One region of the Rahnella sp. WP5 genome, then DNA from elsewhere that is predicted to be linked to it. Evidence: riboswitches for the same ligand, from Rfam matches in the RefSeq annotation. Region 1 holds a riboswitch; each other region holds the start of a gene.
What was found. A riboswitch is a leader RNA that binds a small molecule or an ion and turns the genes downstream of it on or off. The one in region 1 is predicted to bind thiamine pyrophosphate.

Region 1 (5,386 bases):
GCCAGCCGCAAATTTGCGCCAGCCAGCCCTGTCTTCCGTAAACACTGAGGATGCCAAACACGGCGACTAAAACCGGCAAGACCAGCGTCATCGCGCATAAACGCAGTAACAGCTGACGGCCGGGAAAACGGCGGCGGAACAAGGTGCGTGCCAGCAAAATCGCGGGCAGCACCGAGCAAAGCGCTGAAAGCAGCGCCTGCCAGAAAGTAAAGCGGATCACATGCCAGAGATAAGGATCCTGCCAGAGCGAGGTGCCGTTCATCTGTGGCGCATGACGCCACAGAGAGCCTAAAGCCAGTACGGCCACCAGCAACATAGCCAGTGATGCGATGACGCCCGGCAACAGCCAGCGGGGGATCAATGGCTGACGGCGTTCTGCCATGCCTGGATCCATTGTGAACGATGAGTTGCGACATCTTGTGCGCTGTATTGCAGAGATTTGGCCGGAACCGTCAGCTGTTTAAACGCGTCAGGCAGCGGCGTATCCACCACCGGATACATCCAGTTGCCGGTCGGGATCACTTTCTGGAAATCTTCCGTAGTGACGAACTTCATAAACTGTTCAGCCAGTTTCGGTTGCTTGCTGTTTGCCAGCTGGCCCGCCACTTCGACCTGCATGTAATGCCCTTCGGTAAAATCGGCTGCGGCGTAGTTATCTTTCTTCTCTTCGACAATATGATATGCCGGAGAGGTGGTGTAGCTCAGCACCAGGTCGCTTTCGCCTTTGAGGAATAAACCGTAAGCCTCGCTCCAGCCTTTAGTGACGGTGACAGTTTTCTTCGCCAGTTTTTCCCACGCTTGCGGCGCTTTATCGCCGTAGACTTTTTGCATCCACAGCATCAGGCCCAGACCCGGTGTACTGGTGCGTGGATCCTCATAAATGACTTTCCATTTCTGGTCGCTGTTGATCAGTTCATCGAGGCTTTTTGGCGGATTCTTCAGTTTATTTTTGTCGTAGACGAAGGCGAAATAACCGTAATCGTAAGGCACGAAAGTGCTGTCATTCCAGCCGCCCGGCACCGTCAGTCTGGCGTTGGTTTTCGGTGCTTTGGCGAATAAACCGGTTTGTTCAGCGGCCTGCAACAGGTTGTTATCCAGCCCCAGCACGATGTCGGCTTTGCTGTTTTTACCTTCCATCCGCAGACGGTTGAGCAAAGACACGCCATCTTCCAGCGCCACGTATTTCAGTTCGCAGCCGCATTGGGCTTCAAAGGCTTTTTTAATGGCGGGACCGGGGCCCCAGTCAGCAGAGAAAGAATCGTAGGTATAAACCGTCAGAACAGGTTTTGCCGCAAATGCAGGTGCAGAAAGTAACAGCAGGCAGGACAGTAATTTTTTCAACTTTGCGCTCCAAAAAAATGAAAGGGCAAAGGATTTTGAGTAAGCATCGCGCAGTCTCAAATCCCTCCGCCGGGATTAACCGGATCAGGTTCGACGGGTATCAGGTCTCAGCCATATTTAAACTTGCTTTCACAAGTGCTGGCACCCCGTTGAGAACGGATGTCATTCTAGAGACTAACGGCGCGATGCGATAGTCCGATTAACTGTCCGGTGGTGCAAACCAGGCGGATTTAAAGTCGAACCAGCCGAGGGTGTTCATACGCACGCCGCGCATACTGCGTTGCCCCTGTAGCACCAGCCAGTGATGGAACAGGGGATGGATCTGATGGCTGACCGTCTGTTTCTGGCTCCATTTCGCCATCGATAAATTCCCGGCGTGCCACAGGGCGGCATCGTCGTTCATCTCTTCGCTAAAGCAATGCTTTGCCAGCGGCAATTCGTAGAAATGCGCGAACAGTGAAAACTCCAGCGGCAGGGTGAAGTTGGCACTGCCGAGCCACAGATCACTTTTGGCATCGCCGCGGTGCCAGACTGCGTAATCCACTATCTGAATAATCAGTTCGATACCTTCTTCCGCCAGCAACGGGCGCAGGGCGTTGCAGATCGCCTGATGTTCGGAATGCTCGCCGTAAAATGTCAGCGTTACCTGCGTCAGGTTTTGCGGTTTGGGCGGACGTGGCCGGGGCGCTTTGTGATGCCATCGCGGCAGCAGGCCATACGCCGGAGACCAGTAGCGCTGGTAAATCGGTTCGGCATTATTCAGTAAGGCGATGGGATTGAGTAAATCGCACAACCACTGGCGTGTTTCTTCAGATTGTCCGACCGGCGAACGTTGGTCAAATAACAGGAAATAGCAGCCTTCTTCAAGGCGACTTTCCAGCTCGCTTTTGCCTGATTCATCAGCCTGAAGCTGTACGCCGGAATGCACCAGCTCTTCACTCAGTTCCGGTAATACCCAGATATTCACCTCGTCGATCAGTGCCCGGAAGCCAAAATAATCGTCAAAGGCGCGGATGCGCAGCTGTGTTTTCAGATTACGCACCACGGCGTAAGGGCCGGTGCCGACCGGATGGCGGGCAAAATCAGGCAGTGACTGCCATTCCTGCGGCAGGATCATCGCGTGGATATTGCCAAACAACCACGGCAGCCAGCGGTCGGGTTCATTCAGGTGGATATCTATGACATTTGCCGTGGGCGTCGTGACTGATTTCAGGTTGCTGAACAGCGGATGTGATTTCAGGCGAATAAACGTGGCGATAATATCTGCCATCTCGAGTTCGCGACCATGATGAAAATGAATGGCGGGGCGCAGATAAAACCGCCAGTGCAGCGGCGAAACTTCCTGCCAGTGATGGGCTAAATCGCCTTTTGCTTCCCCATTTTCCTCATTTATGCGTGTCAGGCCGCTAAAGATTTGTCTGGCAATGTGGGTTTCTGAACGGCGCAACATGGTGCCGGGCAGCAGATTCATCAGCGGGCGATAATACAGTACGCGCAGAATATGTTTGCCCTGACGGAAGCTGCGCCCGAGCTGGGACAGCAGCATCTGACGCACCAGGGTTTTGTCGCCGACCAGTTGTACCAGCTGATCAATGCTGTCCTGTTCCAGCAGCTCTTCAGCTCGCTGTTGCTGGAGTGCCAGCCCGGTATAAAGAAATTTCAGCGTGGATCGTTTGCCGCGTCCGGCCTCTGCATCCCACGTCAGCCAGCCCTGTCCCTGCATGGTGCTGAGCAACGAGCGCATGTGTCTGCGTGAACAGTTCAGGACTTCTGACAGTGCCTGTAATGTCGTTTCAGTTTCTTCACCGTGACAGCTTTGCCATAAGCGGATGAACTGTTGTTGCAAACGGGATGAGGACATAAAAGAGGAACTCCGTGGCCGATCTTCATCAATTTATCTTTCCTCATATTACGCCGATACTGTTTCTCAACGAAAGCCTGTTGTGAACAACCGGAGATCATCATGAAACGCAGTCTGAACGCCCGTTTCTATCAGCGTTATTTTGAAGCCATCAAAAAGAACGCCTCTAAAAATCATGCAGACTGGCTGTCATGGGTACCGGTGCAGTACCGTCTGGATATTCTGTCCCGTCTCACGCAGTGGGATATGGAAACGATGGACGACGAACAATACCGCCGGCGACTGTGACTTCAGGTCTGACTAAATTCGATTTTCTGAGTAATGGTGTATTGTCACCAGCCAGTGAGGAAACTCACTGGTTTTTTTATGCTCATTTTCCTGAACCGACTGAAACTTCGCTACACTGTCTGTCTTGCTTTATCTGCATTCATTTCTCAGGGACGACGTCATGTCAAAACCTCGTTTTAATCGTATTTATGTCACCTTTCTGGTGGTCTCCTTGCTGTGCGGCGTGGCGGGTGCATTACAGGCGCCGACGCTGAGTCTGTTTCTGACCAATGAAGTGAAAGTCCGGCCATTGTGGGTCGGCTTCTTTTATACCGTTAACGCTATCGCCGGGATTGCCATCAGCTTCCTGCTGGCTAACCGCTCGGATAACAAAGGCGACCGGCGGAAATTACTGATGTTCTGCTGCCTGATGGCGATCGGCAACAGTCTGGTCTTTGCCTTCAGCCGCGATTATCTGGTGCTGATCACTGTCGGTGTGTTGCTGGCAGCGATAGGTAACGCGTCGATGCCCCAGCTCTTTGCACTGGCGCGGGAACATGCGGATCGCTCCGCCAGTGAAGTGGTGATGTTCAGCTCGATGATGCGTGCGATGCTCTCGCTGGCCTGGGTGCTTGGCCCGCCGCTGTCGTTCATGGTGGCGTTGAACTACGGCTTTACGCCAATGTACCTGAGTGCGGCAGCGGTGTTTGTCGGCAGCATACTGATGATCCTGTTTTTCCTGCCCTCAGTACCACGCCTTGAACTGCCAGTGGACGAAAAAGTAGTGCATGCCAGCGCCTGGCGTAACAAAGATGTTCGTCTGCTGTTCTTTTCTTCTTTGCTGATGTGGACCTGCAATATCATGTATGTCATTGATATGCCGCTGTACATCACCAGCGATTTGGGCCTGCCGGAAGGGCTGGCAGGCTTGCTGATGGGGACGGCGGCCGGGCTGGAAATCCCTGCCATGCTGCTGGCCGGATATCTGGTGAAACGTACCGGCAAACGCAAGCTGATGCTGTACGCCGTGGCGAGTGGTGTGATTTTCTATGCCGGACTGGTGGCGTTTCAGTTCAAGGCGGCGCTGATGATCCTGCAACTGTTCAATGCGATTTTCATCGGCATCGTGGCGGGGATCGGCATGCTGTATTTTCAGGATCTGATGCCGGGAAGGGCAGGTTCAGCGACTACGCTATTCACCAACAGCATTTCCACCGGTGTGATTTGCGCGGGGTTGCTGCAGGGCTTTATCGTGGAAAACTTCGGCCATTATCCGGTCTACTGGGCGGCAACTGTGCTGGCGGTGGTGGCGCTCGGGCTGATGTATAAAGTCAAAGATGTTTAAATGACGTAAGGTTAATGAGCGATTTATTCGCTCTTTAACCTATTCAACTGAATAATATATTCCGTTTTTTGCTTGTTCCGGCAACGTCTTAATGATTTTGAAGTATCTGTTTTTATCCTGCAAAGATTAATATTTTAAGTGCTTCGCATCCTCTTTACCTGTATGGCTAATGAAAAGTATTTTCTATAATAGCGTCTTTCTTAAAATTCTAATGCAGGGTGTTAAATATGATTCCAGTTGTACTTATCAGGAAAACATATAATTCATTTATTGATGAGAAAAAATCTGAGGGCTGCTGTATTGGGTTATGCCTGACGTGGCTGGGCGATATATTAAAAGAAAGGCCGGTACAACAAAGGGGGGGCTGGTTTTCCGGCTGGCTTTCCGGTTGGTTCTCCACGCCACTGACACCTGACAAGAAAGCCTTAATCCCCTCTGATACTGAGAAGCTGAGGCTATTGCTTGAACGTTCATACCGGCGGCACGAGAGCTATCTGAGGAGCTGCAAGGAGAGCCAGCAGGATCCGACACGTCAGGCAGGACGCCATCAGGTCTTTGTTAATTATAAAAAT
Region 2 (5,386 bases), on a different contig from region 1:
CCAGAAGTTGTCGTCTGATGTCCCAGTCATCGAATGATTTATGTCCATATGGTGTTAGTAATGTATTTAAATTTGACTGGTAAAAAGCAGTAATGTACTCCATTTTTGTAAAGCGTGGTGCGTCAGGATTAGCGGCGTGGAACCAATCACTTGGATCACCCTGAGGTGTCGGGAAAAACTTTCCATAAGTGAGCAGCATGAAAACATAATAGGCCACAACACATAATATTGAGAGGGTTATGTAAATAAAATCTGCGCGTTTCAATTCATTGCATTTGATGAGCAGTCTTTTGTTTTCTATAAGGATGAATATAAAAAGAATACAAACAACAGATAAAGCACCAGTGGCCTTTGTCAAAGAAACGATAATTCCGCCAATTAATATATAATGCAATGTATGTCTGACAGAATGATAATTATAGTAGAGGCTGAGACCATAAAATACCAGAGCACATCCTAAAATCATAAGAGGGTCATTATTTATCGAAGCGCTAAGCAAGATAAACATAGGTATACTGACGAGTACCAGCATTGAGAGAATAGCAGATTCATTATTTACTTTAAAAGATTTTAGGCTTTTATATATGAAGATTAGCGTAAGTGAAGATATGAAGAAATTGATAATGCGTAAAGACTTATAAATAGGCGAGCTTAGTAAAGTTGCGATATTATCTATCATTCCCGCAATGATATAATAAAGTGCCGGGTGCTCGAGTCTGTTCAACTTTACAGAACCATATGATTTTCCAGATATATAATCAGGGAAGCCGTGTTTGGCAACATCAAGAACATATCCGAGATGCGGGTTTTCATCAGGAAACAACCCTAAGTCAGTGTTTAAATAGTAGCCAGTGCAAAGGATGAAAAAAATCACAAACACAAGCAGGGCCATTTTATCTTTATTTAACAGGCTCATGACTTTTATCCTTTTTGATATTCAATAGCGTGTATACATAGAAATAGAATACGACATCCCCGAGAACGGTGACAAAACGCCCTAATACCACGGCTAGCAACAATTCAGACTCTGGGATAATAGATCGCAGACAAAAAACAATAACTAACTCTCGTATGCCCACTCCTGCTGGCGCTCCCGGAGTGATTAACCCTACAAGCCATGCAATGGTATATGCGCCAAATATATAAATATAGTAGTTTAATGGTATTCGTTCTTTGAATGAAATTTCTGTTAAAATAAAAGTAAATATTATTGCAGACAGAGAAAGAAATAGTAGTTGCAATAAGAATGCATGCGAAAGTTGCTTACTAAAAAATACTTTAATTACAGCGAAGGTTATGATGATGCTTAAGACGGTAATCATTACCCCTATAACTTGCGGTATGACGGGGAATATTATTGGTATAATGAGGAATATAGAGGTACTACCTGCTAGTGCTATCAATATTAATTCATAAAAATTTGATTTTAAAACTTGCCTGGAAGGGTATCCTGAAGCCATTGCTATAGCTTGTCTTCCCGCTATATGAAAAATATTCCCGGGAATATATTTAGCAAGCTGAGATATCCCATAAGTTCTGATTGCCCACCTTTTTTCGACAGAAATAGTCAAGTGAAGTAAGATGCTTTTCCATGCAATAGCAAGTAACAAATTTATTATGCCATAGCATATGGCCATAAACCCAATCAATAACCAAGAGACAGGAGGTAAAGATTGAATGTCCGCTTTTTGCCAATAATTATGGAGGCGTGCTACGACAAAAATGACGCCGATTATTGCCAATCCGCTACCCAGGATATTAAGTGCGATATTTATCGTCGATTTATTAAATTTTAACGCTGGCGACATAAAATCATTGTCCATGGTAATGGGCTTTTCACTTCAACAATAATGAAGTGTTTATCAACTAATTCTATGAATGATTTTTTTGACCAGTGTTGTAAGTGACCGGGAGTGTTTCCAATATCCTTAACATATTTCCCACGGGCAAGGTTAAGTACTCGCCACAAAGGCTCTCTGGGAACACTTAATATGACATAATTATCGGCTACTTTTTTTATTGCCTTTAAGCCTGCTTCAGGATCTTCCAGATGCTCCAGCACCTCGCAACAGACAATCAGCTCCGCAGAATCCTCAGATTTATTGAGGTCATAAATACTTCTTGTTTTGAATAATGAAGCGGGCAAATTTTCTGAGGATGAGTTTTCTTGTGCAATACTAATAATTTGTTGTGAAAAGTCACACCCCCTCGCATCAATTCCCTCTTTATTCCACTTAAGAACCCAATATCCTTCGCCACATCCAACTTCATGGATCGTCTGAGGATCAACGGTTGCAACAAGTCCTGAAAGAGAATTCTCGAACCCTTTCATCATCCAGCGTACTATTGGATTTTTAGAAGCATATTTATCGTAATTATTACCTACAACAATACCATCTTCAGTTTTACCACCAGCAATTTTTATAGCCATCATTTTTCCTATTGTAATAATTTTCTAGTTTTATAATTGATCTTTTTCAGGTGGATAATTTTTTTTTGCCAAAGGTTGAGGATTTCTGTTGTGCAGTTGTGCGGTTTTAAATCTTAAATCTTCAAGTAATGTTCTGTTAGCAGAAAGCAAATCTGCAACGAATGCAATCAGCAAGGTCTGAAATCCCATCCCCAACAAGATAGATGCCAAAATTAGAGACTGTATATTTCCTGTGCCATCTCCCGTAAAGTATTTGAATAAGAAACGTAGTCCGATCAAAAATCCAATGGTGAAAAGTGTCAAGCCAATGGTTCCAAAAAATCTGAATGGACGATAGATCACGAATATTCTTATAATTGTGATTACGCTTCTTTTGATATATGAAAATGTACTTTTCACCAGTCGGGAAGGGCGTAAGTCATCATTTACTCTGATAGGTACGGATGTGATAGAGATGTTTTTCTGTCCGGCTTGGATAATAGTTTCAAGGGTATAAGTATAATTACTGAAAACTATAAGCTTTTGAGCCGTTTCGCGGTTAATTGCACGAAAACCACTGGGCGCGTCAGGAATATCCGTTTTACTGGCCGTCCGCACAACCCAACTCCCTAGTTTTTGAAGTAATTTCTTCAAAGGTGAGAAGTGTTCAATTGCCTGAATTGGACGTTCCCCAATAACAAATTCTGCCTGTGACGAGAGTATTGGGGCAACTAATTTCGGAATATCATCTGCATTATATTGATTATCGGCATCAGTATTGACGATGACGTCGGCACCAAATTTTAAACAGGCATCAATTCCTGTCATGAATGCATAAGCCAGGCCTTTATTGGTCTTATGCCTGACTATGTGGTCTACGCCATTTTTCCTGGCCACGTCGATGGTATCGTCTGAGCTGCCATCATCAATAATCAGCCATTCAACGCTATCAAAGCCTTCAACATGCCGGGGCAAGGCATTCAGAGCAATAGCCAACGTGCCACCTTCATTAAAGCAAGGTATTTGTATAATTAATTTCACATCACATTCCTCTGCTAACGCTGATGTATATTATTCATGAATTTAATATAATCATTTCAATAAGTAAAAGCACTTATAGATATTCTTAAGCATATATAAAACCAGACGGTATTTGATATAGATTAGCAGGTATATGTGATGCTTGTGGCAAAAATAACATATTAATGAAAAGCCGCCTTAGTAAGGGTATTCCTGTCAAACCAATGGATATGTTAATACTGTCCTATTAGAGAACAGTGGTTTTTAACGCATTTCCTGATTGATCTTCTGACCTTCGCCGCCAATAATGTTCCCTTGACTCGGGGTGCCCGCTGCAAAGCAGGGCTGAGATTTTACCCGTATTACCTGATCTGGATTATGCCAGCGTAGGGAAGTCAGGTATCTCTCCTGATACCGCCTTCCTGAGTGCCGGTGGGGAGATTTATGAATACCCGACCTACCTTTTTGCCCGGCACCTTAGCCGCCACTTCTCTCAAACAACTCCGCCTTTCAGCGCCGCTGGTTCATTGCCTGACCAACGACGTGGTGCAATCTTTTACCGCCAATGTCCTGCTGGCGCTGGGTGCATCTCCGGCGATGGTGGTTGATCCCGCCGAAGCGGCGCAATTTGGCGCCATTGCCGATGCCTTATTGGTGAACGTCGGCACGCTGACACATCCCCATGCCGATGCGATGCGGGCGGCTATTCACGCAGCCAGTCAGGCCGGAAAGCCCTGGGTGCTGGATCCGGTTGCCGTCGGTGGCCTAAGCTGGCGTACAGAATTCTGTCGTGAAATCATCACACTTAAACCTGCCGCAATCCGCGGTAATGCCTCGGAAATCCTGGCTCTCAGCGGCCTCAGTGCGTCCGGGCGCGGCGTGGACAGCGGTGATGATTCCCTTTCTGCCTTACCTGCCGCACAGCAACTGGCGCGGGAGACCGGCGCGGTAGTGGCTGTGACGGGTGAAACCGATTACGTCACCGACGGGATGCGCAGTTGGGCGGTGGCTGGCGGACATCCGATGATGACCCGCGTGGTGGGTACCGGATGCGCATTATCTGCGGTGGTGGCGGCCTTTGTGGCTTTGCCGGGTGATCGCCTGGATAACGTGGCCGCCGCCTGCCGGGTGATGTCCTGTGCCGGCGAGCGCGCCTGTGCGGTCGTGAAGGGGCCGGGCAGTTTCACGCCTGAATACCTCGATAATCTGTATTTAATGGGCGAAGAATGGCTGAACGGCGAGGAAATGCAATGAAACGTATTAATGCACTGACGATTGCAGGCACAGATCCGAGTGGCGGGGCGGGGATCCAGGCGGATTTGAAAACCTTCTCGGCGCTGGGTGCGTACGGCACCAGTGTGATCACCGCGCTGGTGGCGCAGAACACCCGTGGTGTGCAGTCGGTCTATAACATTGAGCCAGATTTCGTTTCAGCACAGCTCGATTCCGTACTGAGCGATGTGCGGATCGACAGTGCGAAAATCGGCATGCTGGCGAACAGTCAGATTGTGGAGGCGGTTGCGGAGCGACTCAGACATTATCAGCCGCCGTTTGTGGTGCTGGATACCGTGATGCTGGCGAAAAGTGGCGATCCGTTACTGCTGCCGGAGGCCGTGGATGCCGTGCGTCGTTTGCTGATCCCGCAGGCTTCCATTATTACGCCAAATCTGCCCGAAGCGGCGGCGTTACTGGAATGTGCGGTGGCGGCGAATGAAACCGAAATGCGTGAGCAGGGAGAAGCCTTACTGGCGATGGGATGTGGTGCCGTGCTGATGAAAGGGGGACATCTGAGTGATGAGGAAAGCCCTGACTGGTTGTTTGTGACCGGTTCCCGCGAGCGGTTTACTGCGCCGCGTGTGAATACCCGACATACTCATGGCACCGGTTGCACGCTGTCGGCCGCGCTGGCCGCGTTACGTCCGCGTCATCACAACTGGGCCGATACGGTACGCGAAG
Region 3 (5,386 bases), on a different contig from region 1:
GCCACTGACCACCGCCTTTGGTAAACAGAGTCACCGGCACACGACGTCCTTCGTTTTCACGGATCAGACCATCAACAATTTTGTGCATATAGTTCAGGGAGAATTCGCGGTAATCGCGAGGAGTCAACACGCCGCCCCAGGTGTCAAAAATCATCACAGACTGGGCACCAGCTTTGATCTGTGCATTAAGGTAAAGAATGACGCTGTCTGCCACTTTATCGAGTAACAGATGCATAGTCGCCGGATCGGCGTACATCATCTTTTTGATTTTGGTGAAGGCTTTACTGCTGCCTCCTTCTACCATATACGTCGCCAGCGTCCACGGGCTGCCGGAGAAACCGATAAGCGGCACTTCACCTTGCAGGTTTTTACGGATGGTACGCACGGCATTCATGACATACCCGAGTTCCATTTCAGGATCCGGAACCGGCAGTTTTTCGACATCGGCACGATTCGTCAGTGGTGAAGAAAAACGCGGGCCTTCACCGGCTTCAAAATAGAGCCCCAGCCCCATCGCATCAGGAATGGTCAGGATGTCAGAGAACAGGATCGCCGCATCCAGCGGATAGCGACGAAGCGGCTGCAAAGTCACTTCACAGGCCAGCTCGGCATTCTTGCACAGCGACATAAAATCACCGGCTTCAGCGCGGGTTGCTTTGTACTCCGGCAAATAACGACCAGCCTGACGCATCATCCAGACCGGTGTAATGTCCACTGGCTGACGTAACAAAGCACGCAGGTAACGGTCGTTTTTCAACTCATTCATTCTTGCTCTTTCCTTCAGTATTCGGGCCGCCCGACAATCATCTGACAGCATTCTATCACGTAAAATCGCCTCTACTCTTCGTGTTCGGCACGACAAAGGGCAACGGTGTCTTCAATCAGGCGGCGTGCAATCGTCCCGGGCGGTGGCAACTGCGGCAATGCATCAAAGCGATACCAGTTCGCGTTAACCAACTCTTTCGGGTCATGCTGTATGTCGCCACTGTCGTAATCCGCCATAAATGCCATCATCAGCGAATTGGGGAACGGCCAGGGCTGGGAACTGATGTAACGGACATTTTTCACCCGGATGTTACTTTCTTCCATCACTTCACGTGCCACAGTTTCTTCCAGGGTTTCTCCGACTTCCACGAAACCCGCCAGAACCGTGTGAATACCATTACGATGACGGACATGCTGCGCAAGCAAAATCTCATCCCCCTTACGGATAGCCACAATGATGCAGGGCGCAATCTGCGGATAATAGCGTTCGCGACAGTGCCCGCAGAGTGCAGCCCACTCGGTTTTGCTGACGTGCATTTCATGTCCGCAGTAACCGCAAAACTTGTGAGAACGGTAAAACTCTGACAACTGCACACCACGCCCGACCAACTGGAATAATCCGCGATCCTGATCCAGCAACTGACGGGCGGAAACCATATGGTTTGGCATCGTCTGACGAACCAGCCAGAAAGGTTCGCCCTGCCATTCGCCGATCTGCCGCGCTGTTTTACCGGTCAGAGAAAATTGTGCGGCGCTGCCAAACGGCAGTTCACCCTCAGGCAGCCATAGCTTGCCTTCCTGGCTGATGATCCACCAACCGTTGTGTTGCTCAGTAATCTGTAATTCCATAATTGTTGTTGCATAACCTCGTCGGGACTGACAATCTGAGTAAGATATTTACATATTAGTAACTTTTGGTTACTTTTTTTGTCGCTCACGGAGTCAACCATGCTAAATCGTCTGGAAAGACTGACCCAACGCGTTGGTGGCAGTAATGAGTTAGTGGATCAATGGCTGCACGCACGCAAAGAACTGCTGGTTTCGTACTGCACTTTCGTCGGTCTGAAACCCAATAAAGAAAAACATACACCTTTGAATGAAAAGGCGCTGGACAGTTTTTGCCATCATCTGGTCGACTATCTTTCTGCCGGGCATTTTCATCTCTATCCACGCATCATTGAAGAAGTCGATGGCGCAGGCAGCCCGAAAAAAGTACAGGCGGCAAAAATCTACCCTGCTCTGGAGCTGAATACTGAAGCTATCATGGCTTTCCATGACAGTTACACAGAAACTGATATTAACGATGACAATGCTTTCGCGTTTCACTATGCATTATCGGATATCGGTGAGGCATTAGATGCCCGTTTTCAACTGGAAGATCAATTAATTATCATGGCTTTTGAGCCTGCCCCGGAGAGTGTGCCACCTTCGGAAAATGAACCTGATCTCGCCAGACCGGCTTAACACGTTGCCACAATAAAACCCTGCTCAGGGTTATGGTTTTACTTGTAGTTTAAAAAAACGCCTCCTATATTGAGGCTTCTTGTCGGAGTGCCTAGCGCATAATTTTCTGTTGAGAATTACGCCAGGCTGAGACCGTTAATTCGGGATCCGCGGAACCTGATCGGGTTAGTACCCGCGAAGGGAACAAGAGTAATGTTATGCGTTCAGCGCAATCAGGCATCTGCCTGCATAAGGCCGCCCGTGCTGCACCGCCCATTTTTACTCCTGCCGTAAACCTCCTGACAAGCAATTTTCCATCACGTTTTTTTGCGAGGAATTTGCTATGTCGAGTACCCAAAAACCCGTTATTTCTGAAAAGAAACCGTCAAATCGCCGTCAACAACGCGCGCAGGCGCAGTCGTTTATCGACAGCTTGCAGGGCGAAGCTTTCCCCAACTCCCGGCGTATTTATCTTGAAGCTGACCGCGAAGATATCCGCGTGCCGATGCGTGAAATCCAGCTCAGCCCGACGCTGGTCGGCGGCGGCAAAGACAATCCGCAGTTCGAAGAAAACGAAGCAATTCCTGTTTACGACACCGCCGGACCTTACGGTGATCCGGCGGCAGTTATCGACGTGCATACCGGTCTGGGAAAATTACGCGCCCGCTGGATAAACGAGCGTGCGGACACGCAGGAACTTTCACAGGTCAGTTCCGGTTTTACTCAGCAGCGGCTGGCGGACGACGGGCTGGACCACCTCCGCTTCGAACACCTGCCGCGCCCTCGCAAAGCCATTGCGGGTAAAAATGTCACGCAACTGCATTACGCCCGCAAGGGCATCATCACACCTGAGATGGAATTTATCGCCATTCGCGAAAATATGGGGCGTGAACGGATCCGCGGCGAGGTTCTGCGCCAGCAACATCCCGGCGAAAGCTTTGGCGCGCATCTGCCCGCCAGTATCACTGCAGAGTTTGTGCGACAGGAAGTGGCAGCCGGGCGCGCGATTATTCCCGCCAACATTAACCACCCTGAATCAGAGCCGATGATCATCGGGCGTAATTTCCTGGTGAAAGTGAACGCTAATATCGGCAACTCGGCGGTGACATCTTCCATCGAAGAAGAAGTGGAGAAACTGGTGTGGTCGACACGCTGGGGCGCGGACACCGTAATGGATCTCTCCACCGGACGTTATATACATGAAACCCGTGAATGGATCCTGCGTAACAGTCCGGTACCGATCGGCACCGTGCCGATTTATCAGGCCCTGGAAAAAGTGAACGGTGTGGCCGAAGATCTGAACTGGGAAATATTCCGCGATACATTGCTTGAACAGGCCGAGCAAGGCGTCGATTACTTCACCATTCACGCCGGTGTGTTGCTGCGTTATGTGCCGATGACCGCCAAACGCCTGACCGGGATCGTGTCGCGCGGCGGTTCGATCATGGCGAAATGGTGTCTGTCACATCATCGCGAAAGCTTCCTGTTTGAGCATTTCCGCGAGATCTGTGAAATCTGCGCCGCCTATGATGTCTCGCTTTCATTGGGCGACGGCCTGCGTCCGGGTTCGATTCAGGATGCCAATGACGAAGCACAATTCGCCGAATTACGCACGCTGGGCGAACTGACCAAAATTGCCTGGGAATACGATGTTCAGGTGATGATCGAAGGTCCGGGACATGTGCCGATGCAGATGATCCGCCGCAACATGACCGAAGAACTCGAGCATTGTCACGAAGCCCCGTTCTATACCCTTGGTCCGCTGACTACCGATATCGCGCCGGGTTACGATCACTTCACGTCCGGTATTGGCGCCGCGATGATTGGCTGGTTTGGCTGCGCCATGCTCTGTTATGTCACGCCGAAAGAGCATCTGGGCCTGCCGAACAAAGAAGACGTTAAGCAGGGTTTGATTACCTACAAAATCGCAGCACATGCTGCCGATTTAGCTAAAGGCCATCCCGGTGCCCAAATCCGCGATAACGCCATGTCAAAAGCGCGTTTCGAATTCCGCTGGGAAGATCAGTTTAATCTGGCTCTCGATCCGGCAACGGCACGCGCCTACCACGATGAAACGCTGCCGCAGGAATCCGGCAAAGTTGCACACTTCTGCTCGATGTGTGGCCCGAAATTCTGCTCGATGAAAATCACTCAGGAAGTTCGCGATTACGCCGCTGCGCTTGAAGCCAAAGCCCAGCCAATAGAACTCGTTGAATCCGGTATGGCGCAGATGTCTGCCGAATTCCGTTCGCGCGGCGGTGAGCTTTATCACCCGGCCGATAACCTCAGTTCGGAGAGCAGCAAATGAATCCGTCCTCTCAATCCTTTCCTGCCGTTCCATTCCACCTCGGTTTATATCCGGTCGTTGATACCGTGGAATGGATTGCCCGTCTGCTGGACGCGGGCGTTAAAACACTGCAACTGCGTGTGAAAGATTTGCCTGATGAGCAAGCCGAGCCAGCAATTATTGATGCCATCGCGCTCGGCAAAAAATATCAGGCGCGGTTATTCATCAACGATTACTGGCGTCTGGCGGTCAAGCATCAGGCGTATGGCGTGCATTTGGGTCAGGAAGATCTGGATACTGCCGATCTTGAGGCTATCCGTCAGGCCGGCTTACGGCTGGGCGTTTCCACGCATGACGATGCTGAAATGGCACGCGCTGTCGCGGTGAATCCTTCGTACATCGCCCTCGGCCATATCTTCCCGACGCAGACCAAAGATATGCCTTCGGCGCCGCAAGGGCTGGCAGAACTCACCCGACATGTTAAGAAGCTCGATGGCAGCTTTCCGACGGTGGCCATTGGTGGGATCAGCATCGACCGCGCGGCGTCGGTTCTCGACTGCGGCGTCGGCAGTATAGCCGTCGTCAGTGCCATTACGCAGGCGGCGGACTGGCGTGCAGCAACGGCACAACTGCTGGCCTTATGCGCCAGCAAGGTGCCGCAAGATGTTTAACGATGCGGCTTTTATGCGCTACAGCCGCCAGTTGATGCTGGAGGAATTCGGTCCGCTGGCACAGGAAAAATTACAGGCGGCGAAAGTACTGATTGTCGGCCTTGGTGGCCTCGGCTCTCCCGCAGCCTTGTATCTGGCAGCAGCAGGCGTAGGTAAGCTGATTCTGGCCGATGACGATCAATTGCATATCACCAATCTTCAGCGGCAAATCCTCTACCGT

Region 2: another riboswitch for thiamine pyrophosphate. It lies ahead of thiM (hydroxyethylthiazole kinase); the one in region 1 lies ahead of thiB (thiamine ABC transporter substrate binding subunit).
Region 3: another riboswitch for thiamine pyrophosphate. It lies ahead of thiC (phosphomethylpyrimidine synthase ThiC); the one in region 1 lies ahead of thiB (thiamine ABC transporter substrate binding subunit).

The regions. Positions count from the first base shown of each region.
Region 1 is NZ_JQJR01000006.1:240,720-246,105, reverse strand. It holds gene thiP (thiamine/thiamine pyrophosphate ABC transporter permease ThiP) at 1-382, opposite strand, end outside; gene thiB (thiamine ABC transporter substrate binding subunit) at 358-1,341, opposite strand; TPP riboswitch at 1,385-1,500, opposite strand; gene sgrR (HTH-type transcriptional regulator SgrR) at 1,541-3,202, opposite strand; gene sgrT (glucose uptake inhibitor SgrT) at 3,305-3,490, shown strand; gene EX31_RS03705 (MFS transporter) at 3,651-4,814, shown strand; gene EX31_RS03700 (hypothetical protein) at 5,042-5,386, shown strand, end outside.
Region 2 is NZ_KN050720.1:710,873-716,258, reverse strand. It holds gene EX31_RS20415 (ArnT family glycosyltransferase) at 1-916, opposite strand, end outside; gene EX31_RS20410 (hypothetical protein) at 900-1,808, opposite strand; gene EX31_RS20405 (class I SAM-dependent methyltransferase) at 1,793-2,431, opposite strand; gene EX31_RS20400 (glycosyltransferase family 2 protein) at 2,462-3,451, opposite strand; TPP riboswitch at 3,742-3,840, shown strand; gene thiM (hydroxyethylthiazole kinase) at 3,875-4,684, shown strand; gene thiD (bifunctional hydroxymethylpyrimidine kinase/phosphomethylpyrimidine kinase) at 4,681-5,386, shown strand, end outside.
Region 3 is NZ_JQJR01000025.1:16,215-21,600, reverse strand. It holds gene hemE (uroporphyrinogen decarboxylase) at 1-766, opposite strand, end outside; gene nudC (NAD(+) diphosphatase) at 838-1,614, opposite strand; gene EX31_RS16820 (Rsd/AlgQ family anti-sigma factor) at 1,714-2,229, shown strand; TPP riboswitch at 2,303-2,429, shown strand; gene thiC (phosphomethylpyrimidine synthase ThiC) at 2,552-4,516, shown strand; gene thiE (thiamine phosphate synthase) at 4,513-5,166, shown strand; gene EX31_RS16805 (HesA/MoeB/ThiF family protein) at 5,159-5,386, shown strand, end outside.